2 regions of the Achromobacter sp. SX5 genome follow, and region 1 is predicted to be linked to the other one. Evidence: riboswitches for the same ligand, from Rfam matches in the RefSeq annotation. Region 1 holds a riboswitch; the other holds the start of a gene.
What was found. Region 1 has a riboswitch for glycine ahead of gcvT (glycine cleavage system aminomethyltransferase GcvT). Riboswitches for the same ligand answer to the same signal wherever they lie in the genome.
Positions count from the first base shown of each region.

Region 2: it holds a riboswitch for glycine, as region 1 does, so the genes downstream of both, AC1M14_RS09445 (D-amino acid dehydrogenase) here and gcvT (glycine cleavage system aminomethyltransferase GcvT) in region 1, are expected to answer to the same signal.

Region 1 covers NZ_CM160041.1:831,485-837,284, reverse strand. The annotation lists gene gcvP (aminomethyl-transferring glycine dehydrogenase) at 1-1,366, opposite strand, end outside; gene gcvH (glycine cleavage system protein GcvH) at 1,446-1,823, opposite strand; gene gcvT (glycine cleavage system aminomethyltransferase GcvT) at 1,907-3,007, opposite strand; glycine riboswitch at 3,095-3,218, opposite strand; glycine riboswitch at 3,253-3,348, opposite strand; gene AC1M14_RS03855 (ZIP family metal transporter) at 3,408-4,301, opposite strand; gene AC1M14_RS03850 (superoxide dismutase) at 4,332-4,946, opposite strand; gene AC1M14_RS03845 (BaiN/RdsA family NAD(P)/FAD-dependent oxidoreductase) at 5,087-5,800, opposite strand, start outside.
Region 2 covers NZ_CM160041.1:2,001,353-2,007,152, reverse strand. The annotation lists gene AC1M14_RS09460 (MetQ/NlpA family ABC transporter substrate-binding protein) at 1-561, opposite strand, end outside; gene AC1M14_RS09455 (CopD family protein) at 979-1,404, opposite strand; gene AC1M14_RS09450 (DUF2242 domain-containing protein) at 1,494-2,267, opposite strand; glycine riboswitch at 2,471-2,563, shown strand; glycine riboswitch at 2,565-2,656, shown strand; gene AC1M14_RS09445 (D-amino acid dehydrogenase) at 2,703-3,929, shown strand; gene AC1M14_RS09440 (metal-dependent hydrolase family protein) at 3,942-5,258, opposite strand; gene AC1M14_RS09435 (alpha/beta fold hydrolase) at 5,325-5,800, opposite strand, start outside.

The DNA.
Region 1 (5,800 bases):
CGGCGGCCGCGTCCAGCGCGTCGAGGTCGAGTTCGACGTCGTCGCGCTGCAGGCCGGCGGCGAAGACGTTGACCAGCGCCTGCAGGTCGGCGGCGGTCACGGTTTCATCCAGCGACACGGCCAGGCGCGCGCCGTCGACGCGGCGCAGGTTGATGCGGGCGCAGTCGGCCGCCGTCACGATGGCGGGCGTGGCCGCGCCGGTTTCGAGCAGCAGCGTGTCGAAGAAGGTGTCGTTGGCGACCTTCACGCCCAGCTTGACGAGCTCGGCGCGCAGGATGGCGGTGCTGCGCTGCACGCGCTCGGCGATGCGGCGGATGCCGGCCGGGCCGTGCCAGACGGCGTACATGCCGGCCATCACGGCCAGCAGCACCTGCGCGGTGCAGATGTTGGAAGTGGCTTTCTCGCGGCGGATGTGCTGTTCGCGCGTCTGCAGCGCCAGGCGCATCGCCGGGTTGCCCTGCGCGTCCTTGGACACGCCGACCAGGCGGCCGGCCATGTTGCGCTTGAAGGCGTCCTTGCAGGCCATGAAGCCGGCATGCGGGCCGCCGAAACCGAACGGCACGCCGAAGCGCTGGGCCGAACCGATGGCGATGTCCGCGCCCCACTCGCCCGGCGCGGCCAGCAGGGCCAGCGCCAGCAGGTCGGTGGCCACGGCCACGATCGCGCCCTGCGCGTGCGCGGCCTCGGCCAGCTTGCGGTAGTCGGCCACCGAGCCGGTGCTGTGCGGGTACTGCAGCAGCACGCCGAAGCACTCGGGCAGGCCTTCGGCCTCGTCGCCCACGGCCAGTTCGATGTCCAGGCCCTCGGCGCGCGTGCGCACGACTTCGAGGGTCTGGGGGTGCACATGGCGCGAGACGAAGAATACCTGGCTCTTGGACTTGGCGCTGCGGCGCGCCAGCGTCATGGCTTCGGCCGCGGCCGTGCCTTCGTCCAGCAACGAGGCGTTGGAGATGTCCAGCCCGGTCAGGTCGGCGACCATGGTCTGGTAGTTCAGCAGGGCTTCAAGGCGGCCCTGCGAGATTTCGGGCTGGTACGGCGTGTAGGCCGTGTACCAGGCGGGATTTTCGAGGATGTTGCGCAGCACCACGTTGGGCGTGTGGGTGCCGTAGTACCCCTGGCCGATGTAGCTGCGGTAGACCTGGTTGCGGCCGGCGATCTGCTTGAGCTCGGCCAGCACGTCGGTTTCGCTGCGCGACTGCGGCAGCGCCAGCGGGGCCTGGCTGCGGATCTTGGGCGGCACGACTTCGTCGATCAGGGCGTCCAGGCTGGGGCTGCCGATGACGGCGAGCATGGCGGCCTGGTCGGCGTCGGAAGGGCCGATGTGGCGGGGAATGAAGTCGGTATGGGTGTCTAGGGCGCGCGACATGGGGGGAGATCTCGGGATGGCGGGGACGGACGCGATGGCGGCTTGCGCGGGCGGACGGACCGCCCGCGCAAGAACCGGCTTAGCCGTTGGCGACGGCTTCGTAGCCGGCGGCGTCCAGCAGCTTGTCGGCGTCGGCGGCGTTGACCGGCTTGATCTTGAAGATCCAGGCGGTGAAGGCGGATTCGTTGATCAGGTTGGGGTTGTTTTCGAGTTCTTCGTTGAACGCGACGATTTCGCCGGCCACGGGCGCGTAGATGTCGGAGGCGGCCTTGACCGACTCGACCACGCCGGCGGTCTCGCCGGCCTTCAGCTGGGCGCCGACCTTCACGTCGCCGACGAAAACCAGGTCGCCCAGCTGGTCCTGGGCGGTATCGGTGATGCCGACGACGAACACGTCGCCCTCGGCTTTGACCCATTCATGGGACTCGGTGTACTTGCGATCGGTGGGCAGACTCATGGGAGCTCCTGGGAATACGGGTAGATGAATGGTGTTGCGCGCCTCGCGCGGGCGGCCATGGCGTCCCGCGCGAAGCTTCGAGTTTACGAGTGTTCGACGGCCTTGCCGTTACGCACGAAGGGCAATTTGCAGGCCAGGGCGGGCACCCATTTGCCGCGGATGTCGACCTCGACCGTGTCGCCGGGCTTGACGCTCTGCGGCAGGCGGGCGAAACCGATGGACACGCCCAGCGTGGGCGACATGGTGCCGCTGGTCAGCTCGCCCATGCCGTCCTTGGTGCGCACGGCCATGTGCGCGCGCATGACGCCGCGTTCCTGCAGCTTCAGGCCGAGGAAGGCGGCCGGGGTGGCGAACTGTTCCAGCGCCTCGCGGCCGATGAAGCGGCGCTCGGCGTCCTTCAGCGACACCGTCCAGGTCAGGCCGGCCTGGTTCGGCTGGATCAGTTCGTCCATGTCCTGGCCGTAGAGGTTCATGCCGGCTTCCAGGCGCAGCGTATCGCGCGCGCCCAGGCCGCAGGGACGCACGCCCTGGGCGGCCAGGTCGCGCCACAACTGCACCACTTCGGTGGCGGGCAGCACGATTTCGAAGCCGTCCTCGCCGGTGTAGCCGGTGCGGGCCACCAGCGTGTCATCGCCGACCACGGCGGCCACGAACGGGGTCAGCGGCTCGGTGGCGGCCTGCCAGGCCGGGCGCGCGGCCCACACCTTGGCGCGGGCGTTGGGGCCCTGCACGGCCACCATGGCGAGGTCGCGGCGGGCCGTGATGGCCACGTCGAAACCGCCGGCCTGCTTGACGCGCTGCATCCAGGCGATGTCCTTGTCGGCGGTGCCGGCGTTGACCACCACACGCCATTCGTCGGCGGCGAAGAAATAGATGATGAGATCGTCGATCACGCCGCCCTGCGGGTTCAGCATGCAGCTGTACAGCGCCTTGCCGGGCACGGTCAGCTTGGCCACGTCGTTGGCGACCAGGCGCTGCAGGAAGGCGAATGCGTCCGGGCCGGCAATGTCCACGTTCAGCATGTGCGAGACGTCGAACATGCCCGCGTCCTGGCGCACGGCGTGGTGCTCTTCCAGTTGCGAGCCGTAGGCCAGCGGCATGTCCCAGCCGCCGAAATCGACCATTCGGGCGCCGGCGGCGACGTGTTCTTCGGCTAGCGGGGTGCGTTTGAGGGTTGCGGACATGCGCGGAAACTCCGGGGCGGCTTGGTTGCCAGGGTTACGGAATGCCGGTGGTGCCAGGCGGGCTGCGCCCTGCACTACGGCTGAATCTTCCGCCCCTCTGTCCTTTTGCCTGAGAGTTGCCCCGCTAGGCGGGTTTGCACCTTCGGCGCCTGGGCTGCTCGACATGTCCCTTGTTTCAGGGGCGGCGCCAGGTCTCTCCAGAGTACTGTTTTGCCGTGTCCACGCGGTGATAAACCGGGACGGGGCAAGCATGGGCGGTATGGGTTACCTGAGCGATTCCGGGCGAATTGCGCCTTCGGCGGCGGCCGGATGGACAGGCCGCTCTCTCCCGCAACATGCGTGACAGCGGCGAAAGCATACAACGAAAGCCATCGGCAGGGAATGGGAACCGCGGCCCGTGCTAGCCCAACGCGGTATCCAGCAGCATCATCAGCACGAAGCCCAGCATCAGCCCGCAGGTGGCGTAGACCTCGTGCCCCTTGCGGTGCGACTCGGGGATGATCTCGTGGCTGATGACGAACAGCATGGCGCCGGCGGCGAAGCCCAGGCCCCAGGGCAGCATCGGCGCCGACCAGCCGACCACGGCCGCGCCCAGCACCGCGCCCAGGGGCTCGACCATGCCCGACAGCATGCCCAGCGCCGCCGCGAAGGCCCGCGGATAGCCCGCGGCCAGCAGCGCCACGGCCACCACCAGCCCCTCGGGGATGTCCTGGATCGCGATGCCGGTGGCCAGCGCGGTGCCGCGCAAGGGATCGTTGCCGGCGTAGCCCACGCCGATGGCCAGGCCCTCGGGCAGGTTGTGCAGCGTGATGGCGAACACGAACAGCCAGGTGCGGCGCAGCCGGTGCGCCTCGATGCCTTCGCGTCCCTTGATGAAATGCTCGTGCGGCAGCGTGCGGTCCATGAGCAGCAGCACCGCGGCCCCCAGCAGCACGGCGCCCGCCACCGTAAGCCCTGCCCCCCAGGGGCCGTAGCCCAGCCCGCGCGCCGCGGCGATGCCGGGCGCCACCAGTGAGAAGGCGCTGGCCGCCAGCATCACGCCGGCGCCGAAGCCGAACATGCTGTCCTGCAGTTTCTGCGGAATGCTGCGGGCGAACAGGATGGGCACGGTGCCCAGCGCCGTCGCGGCGGCCGCCACCAGCCCGCCCAGCAAGGCGTCGGCCACGTGCGGCGCGCGCACGTCCAGGTACGCCCACAACTGGTGCAGGGCCAGGCAGGAAACCAGCACGGCCAGCGTCCAGACGCTGATGCTGGTGGCGGCGGGCCGCACACGATGGCGGCTGAAGGTATTCATACGGCGCTGCCCTCCTTCAGAGAGTCGCGTTCAGCGCTGCGCCGCGGCGTAGCGGCGCGCCACTTCAGGCCAGTTGACGACATTGTAGAAGGCCGCGATGTATTCCGGCCTGCGGTTCTGGTACTTCAGGTAATAGGCATGCTCCCAGACGTCCAGCCCCAGGATGGGCGTATTGCCGTGCATCAGCGGGCTGTCCTGGTTGGCGCTGCTCTCGACCGTCAGCCGGCCCTCGGGCGTGACCGAGAGCCAGGCCCAGCCGCTACCGAAACGGGTCAGCGCGGCCTTGGTGAACGCCTCGCGGAACGCGTCCATGCCGCCCAGCTCGGACGCGATGGCGGCGGCCAGCGCGCCGTCGGGCGCGCCGCCGCCGGCCGGCGACATCACGGCCCAGAACAGGCTGTGGTTGGCGTGGCCGCCGCCGTGGTTGCGCACCGCGCCGCGCACGGCCTCGGGCAGCTGCTCCAGGCGCGCCACCAGCGCTTCGACCGGCTCGTCGGCGGCGATGCCGGCCCCTTCCAGCGCGGCGTTCAGGCTGTTGACGTAGGTCTGGTGATGCTTGCTGTAGTGGATCTCCATCGTCATCGCGTCGATGTGCGGCTCCAGCGCGTCGTAGGCGTACGGCAAGGGGGGCAGTGTGTAGGCCATGTGTATCTCCGTGGGTGGCGCGCCCAAAATAGGACGGGCGAACTCAATCCTTGAAATACAAATGATATTTATTTTTATTTAACGCCGCAACGCCGATATTTCCATCCCGGCCATAGCCGCGCGCTATCGGCGCCGCCGTCCTACAGCGCGCGCCCGCAGGCCACGCCCGAGGCCCAGGCCCACTGGAAGTTGTAGCCGCCCAGCCAGCCCGTGACGTCCACGGTTTCGCCGATGAAATAAAGGCCGGGCACGGCCTTGGCCTGCATGGATTTCTGGTCCAGGCCGCGCGTGTCCACGCCGCCGCGCATGACTTCGGCCTTCTTGTAGCCGGCCGTACCGCTGGGCACCAGCGTCCATTGGTGGATGTCCTGGGCCAGCGCGCGCAGGGTCTTGTCGGGCGCGTCGGCCAGGCGCAGCGCCGCCAGCCCGGGCTTGCCGGCCTGCTCGGCCAGGTGCAGCCAGCGGTCGGCCAGGCGCTTGGGCCACAGCCCGCCCAGCACGGTGTGCAGCTGCTGGCGGTTGCCGGACTTCGAGGCCAGCAGCTCGGCGGCTAGGTCGCGGCCCGGCGCCAGGTCCACCACGATGGGTTCGCCCGGCTTCCAGAAACTGGATATCTGCAGGATGGCCGGCCCCGACAGGCCGCGATGGGTGAACAGCAGGTCTTCCAGGAATTCGCCGCGCGCCTTGCCCTGCCCCGTGTGCAGGCCGACTTCCAGCGCCACGCCGGACAGCTCCGACAGCGGCTGCCATTGCGCGGCATCGAAGGTCAGCGGCACCAGGGCGGGCCGCGGCTCGACCACTTTCAGGCCGAACTGGCGCGCGATCTTCAGGCCGAAGTCGGTGGCGCCCAGCTG
Region 2 (5,800 bases), 1.2 Mb from region 1:
CACCACCGAGGCGCTCTCCACGAACTGGAGCTTCCTGGGGTTGGCGGTCACGTCGGCCAGCGTGGCCGTGCCGGTGGCCGGGTCGAAGCCGTTCCTGAGCGTGATCAGGCCCTGGTCGCGCAGCACCACCAGCGCGCGCGTCTGGTTGCTGGGATCGTTGGGTATGCCCACGCGCGCGCCTTCCGGCAGGTCCTTCAGCGACTTGTATTTGCGGGAATAGAACGCGATGGGCGAGATCAGCGTGTTGGCCACCGGCACCAGCTTGTAGCCGCGCTGGCGGATCTGGTCGTTCAGAAAGGGAATGTGCTGGAAGGCGTTGGCCTCCAGGTCGCCGTTGTTCAGGGCCTCGTTGGGGCTGGCGGTGCCGGTGATGACCACCGGCTCCACGGCCAGACCGTTCTTCCTGGCGACCTGGGCCACCACTTCCCAGATCTGTTCGTCGACGCCGCCGCGCACGCCGACCTTCAGGGGTTTGGCGTCGGCCGAAAAGGCCGGGCCGTGGAACATCGCCGCCGAGGCCAGCACCACGCCAAGCAGCTTCTTGAAAATACGGGGAGTCATTTTGGAATCGCCTCTCAGGCTAGGGCCTGTTCACACTAAAAGGAGCCACGCATGAGTACCCAAATGAGCGCCTATCAAGGCGCGAAGCGCAGTCGTGGCAGGTCCCCGGCGAGCATTCGCAACGCGGAGAGGCGCTCATTTGGGTACTCACCCTTCGGGCAGGCCGGTAATCGGGCGCCAGGCGTCGTTGCACTCACCTTGCGTGGCACAGCCACGCGGCGGCGAGCGCGCCTAGCCTGGCGCCCGATTACCGGCCTGTGCGTGGCTCCTTTTAGTGTGAACAGGCCCTAAACGGTTATAAGAGAAACGATTCTAGGGACGGGCACGCCCGGCGCGAACGAAGACTTCGTTCGGTGCTTATGGCCGGGGCGTTTGGTTATGGCCGCGCGGCATATGCGCGCGGCGCGCCGAAAACGTTCAGAACGGCTTGACGACCACCAGCGCGACGATCGCGGAAGCCGCGACCACGGTGAACGGCGCGTACCAATCGATCAGCGGCGGACGCTGCGCGCCGCCGCCGGCCATGCGGCGCAAGGCCTTGCTCTGGACGCCCAGCAGCGCCGACAGCGCCAGCGCGATGGCGATCTTCACCCAGATCCAGTTCATGATGAACCAGCCGAAGGTCACGGCCAGGTGCAGGCCGACCAGCCAGGCCAGCACCATGGCCGGCGTGGTCACGTACAGGGTCCAGCGGCGCAGCGCGCCGAGCATCCTGCTTTCTTTCGGGGCTTCGCCGCCTTCCTGGGGCTGCGAGGACAGCAGGAACAGCGACACGAACAGCGAGCCGCCCAGCCAGGCGACCACGGCCGCCACGTGGAGCATTTTCAGGAATTGGTATGTCATGGCCGGCATTATCGCCGCAGGCGCGCGCCGCGGCGAACCGGCTTGCAACGGCAATTTGCGCTACGGCAAAGCGGCGGCCCGGCGCGGCCTTACTTGGCGGCGTCGGCGCCTGCCGGCGGCGGGCTGCCCGCCGGCGCCGCCTTGCTGTCCGAAGGCGCGGCCGCCTTGCTGTCCGCGGGCGCGGCCTTGCCATTGGCGGCCGGCGTATCACTGGCGGCCGCCGGGTTCAAGGTGTCGGCCGGCGCGTCCGGCGACACCGCGGGCTCGGCCGGCGCGGGCTTGGGCGGCGTCTTGCCGCGTCCGGCCGGCGCCGGCTGCGGCGCCGAAGCGGCCTGCGCGTCCGGCAGGAAGCGCTGCAACAGCTGGAAAAATCCGTCGTAGAACTGGGGCCGCGCCACCGTCTGGCTGGCGGTCTTGACCAGCGAATCGTCGCTGGCGCCGAACGGCATGGACACCTGGCCCAGCACGCTCACGCCCACGCTGGCCGAATTGGCGGTGCGCTTGATCGAATAGCGGTCCTGCATCGCGGTGGCGAACACCGTCGAGCGCTCGTTCGACGCGCCATCGGCGGCGCATTCGATATTGAAGCTGATCTGCGTATGCTGGCCGTCCTCGGCCTGGAAATTCTTGTGCCCGGTCACGCGCGCCGACTCGAAGCGGTCGATCAGATAGCCCTGGCTCAGCAAGGCCCGCCGGCCCGCGTCGCAGGCGGCCACGCTGCTGGCGGCGACGCCGCGCGAGTAGGTGTCGTTCTGGGTGAAGTCCTCCTTCTCGTACGCGGGCTTGGGGGAGGAGCATCCGGCCACGGCGCCCGTCAGGGCGGCGAGCAGGATCAGGGACGGACGGCGGGTGATACGAGGCATGTATGGGTCCGCGAGCCGGCGGCTTGCGGCAATGTGATGCGTGAACGTCGGTTATAGCGCATCCCCCCGCCTCAAGCCTTTACCAGGAATGAACAGTTCAACAGAGAGGTAACAGGCGATATAACAGGGACAAAACGAACGGCTACTGGGACTAACCCCTGGTCCCACGCCGCCGGATTTTGGCTATTCTGCCCGCGTCGATCCAAAACCCCGCAGAAGAGACCTGCCCGCCGCGGCAGGCGCCGACGGAGCAACCGCCCCGGAAACTCTCAGGCAACCAGGACTGCGCGGTCTAGACAATCTGGAGAGCGGCGCCGCGCGCGCCCACCGAAGGGGAACCCGCCGCCCTCCGCGCGGCGCGTGAAACTCTCAGGTACCAAGACAGATGGGGTGCTGCGGCCGGGTGGCCGCGGCCACCCTACCCTTGGAGCGACCATGCCCCGCATCGCCATCATCGGCGCCGGCATCACCGGCGTCACGTCCGCCCATGCCCTGAACAAGCTGGGATTCGACGTCACCGTCTACGACCGCCAGCGCTACCCCGCCATGGAGACTTCCTACGCCAACGGCGGCCAGCTGTCGGCCAGCAACGCCGAGGTCTGGAACAGCGTGTCCACCATCATGAAAGGCCTGCGCTGGCTGGGCCGCCACGACGCCCCGCTGCTGCTCAATCCGCGTCCGGGCTGGCACAAGTATTCCTGGCTGGCCCAGTTCATCGGGCAGATCCGCAACTATCGCCAGAACACCATCGAGACCACCCGCCTGGCCATCGAGGCGCGCCAGCACCTTTACGCCATGGCCGAAGAAGAAGGCATCGATTTCGACCTGGAGCGCCGCGGCATCCTGCACATCTACCACGACGCGGCCAGCTTCGACACCGCGCGCCGCGCCAACGCGCTGCTGCGGCAAGGCGGGCTGGAGCGCTACGAGGTAACCGCGGAAGAAGCGCGCCGCATCGAGCCGGCCCTGCAGACCGCCTGCCACGCCGGCTTCTACACGCCGTCGGACGCCACCGGCGACATCCACAAGTTCACCAGCGGCCTGGCCCGCGCCTGCCAGCGCCGCGGCGTGCGGTTCGTGCAGGACGCCGACATCACCGCCATCGCGCACGAGGGCGGCGCCTACCGTCTGGACCTGGCGGCAGGCGCGCTGCCGGCCCGCCAGGAATCGGCCGACGCCGTGGTGATCTGCGCCGGCGCGGCCAGCCGCCAGTTCGCGCGGCAGCTCGGAGACTCGCTCAACATCTACCCGGTCAAGGGCTATTCGATCAGCGTGCACCTGGACGACGAGGCCAGCCGCGCCGCCGCGCCCTGCGTGAGCCTGCTGGACGAGGCCGCCAAGATCGTCACCAGCCGCCTGGGCGACCGCTTCCGCGTGGCCGGCACGGCGGAATTCAACGGGTTCAACCTGGACATCCGGGCCGAACGCGTGCAGCCGCTGGTGGACTGGACCCGCCGCCACTTCCCCGGCGTGCGCACCGCGCGCGTGGTGCCGTGGTGCGGGCTGCGCCCGATGACGCCGAACATGATGCCCAGGGTCGGCCCCGGCAAGCGGCCGGGGGTGTTCTACAACACCGGCCACGGCCACCTGGGATGGACGCTGTCGGCCGCGACCGCCCAGATGCTGGCGGCCAGCGTCCAGGCGGGCATGGGCCGGGCCTGAGCCCTGCGGCGCTCAATGCGCCGCGACCGCTTCCCTGCTGTCCTGCTCGACGGCGCGCGGCGGCGCGCCTTCCGCGCCCGGCGGGCAGGCGTTCTTGCAGATCCGCCCGTCCTTCATCACCAGGCTGATGCGGTCCGGGTCGATCAGCAGCGACAGGTCCTCCAGCGGATTGCCGTCGACCATGACCACGTCCGCCAGATAGCCGGGACGCAGCATGCCCAGCTCGTGCGGCCGCTGCATGATCTCCCCGCCCAGCCGGGTGGCCGACACCAGCGCCTCGGTGGGCGTCATGCCGACATAATCCACGAAATACTGGAGATCGGAGGCGTTGGTTCCGTGCGGCATCCAGGCGAAGCCGTAGTCTCCGCCAGGCAGGATGCGTATGCCGCGCCGGTGCATCTTGCGCAGCGATTCGGCGGCGATCTCCAGTTCGCGCTTGTAGCCCATCTGCTCGGCGGCGGCGGGCGTGATGCCGTAGTCGGAAGCATGGAAGGCGGTGCGAACCAGCCAGCCGATGCCCGGCGCCACGAAGTGCCTGTCCTTGTTGGCTTCCAGCATGTCGAGCGCCTCGTCGTCGGCGAAGCTGGCGTGATAGATCATCTCGATGCCGTGCCGCACGCATTGCTTGACCGATTCGCTCGAACGCGCGTGCGCCGCCACGCGCTTGCCGAAACGCTTGGCCTCGGCCGCCAGCATGGCGATCTCCTCTTCCGAGAATGGCGACATTTCGGCCGGCAGCCCGGCGATGTACTCGCCCGACAGATTGATCTTCAGGTGGTCGACGCCGTACTTGATGAAGGTGCGCGCCGACCGCCGGATCTCTTCGGGGCCGCTGCAGACGCTGCCGAAGCTGAGTTCATCGAACGGCATGTGCGGCAGCGTGTTGTCGCCCAGCGCGCCGATCGTGGTGATCTCCTGGCTGCCCGCCAGGTAGCGGGGGCCGGGGCATTCCCCCGCGTCGATCGCGTTGCGCAGCACCACGTCCAGGCGCGGCTTGGCGGCCGCCGCGCCGACGGCCGAGGTCCAGCCCATCTCCAGATAGCGCTTGGCCACGCGCACGCACCAGAGTATGTGTTCCTCCGGCGGCATGAACTGGATGGCGGCGAGCGAGGGCTGGTCGTTCCACGAGAAATGCGTGTGCGCCTCGGTCATCCCGGGCATCAGGAAGCGGCCGCGGCCGTCGATGACGCGCGCGCCATCGCGGCTCACCTGCCGCGGCGCGCGCGCGACCTCGGCGATGCGCGCGCCGTCGATCAGCACCTCGCCCTTGAACACGGCTTCGCCGCTGCCATCGAAGATGGCGACATTGGTAATGGCAATTCTGGACATGACAAGTCTCCTCCGGCCCGCGCCGCGGGCCGGCTTTCTTATGTTGAAACGCCAGGAAAAGAGCGGCTAACGCTGCGCCGCGTAGAACTCCCGCAGGGCCTGCACGCAGGCCTGGGGCTGTTCATAGGTCGTCCAGTGTCCGCAATCGCCGAACACCACGTAACGGCTTGCCGCGATGCGGCCGGCCAGTGCCTCGACGTTGGCCGGCGGCGCCACGCCGTCCTGGTCGCCGGTCACCAGCAGCGCCGGCACGTCCAGCGATTCCACGGCGGCGGGCTGCGCGCCGGCCAGCGCCTCGCAGCTTTGCGCATAGCCTTCCGGCGGCTGGCGCATCACGCTTTCGCGCACCAGCGCCAGCACCGCGGGCTGATCCTGCTTGGTCCGGGCGCTGGTCGCGCCCTTGACGATGGCGTCCGCGATCTCCTGCATGGCCGCGTCGCCGCCGCGCGCCAGCTCGGCGCGCGCGCGGATGCCGGCGCGTCCGGCGTCGGGCGGCGCGGCCAGCGGCCCGAACAGGGCCAGCGACCTGACCCGGCCGGGGT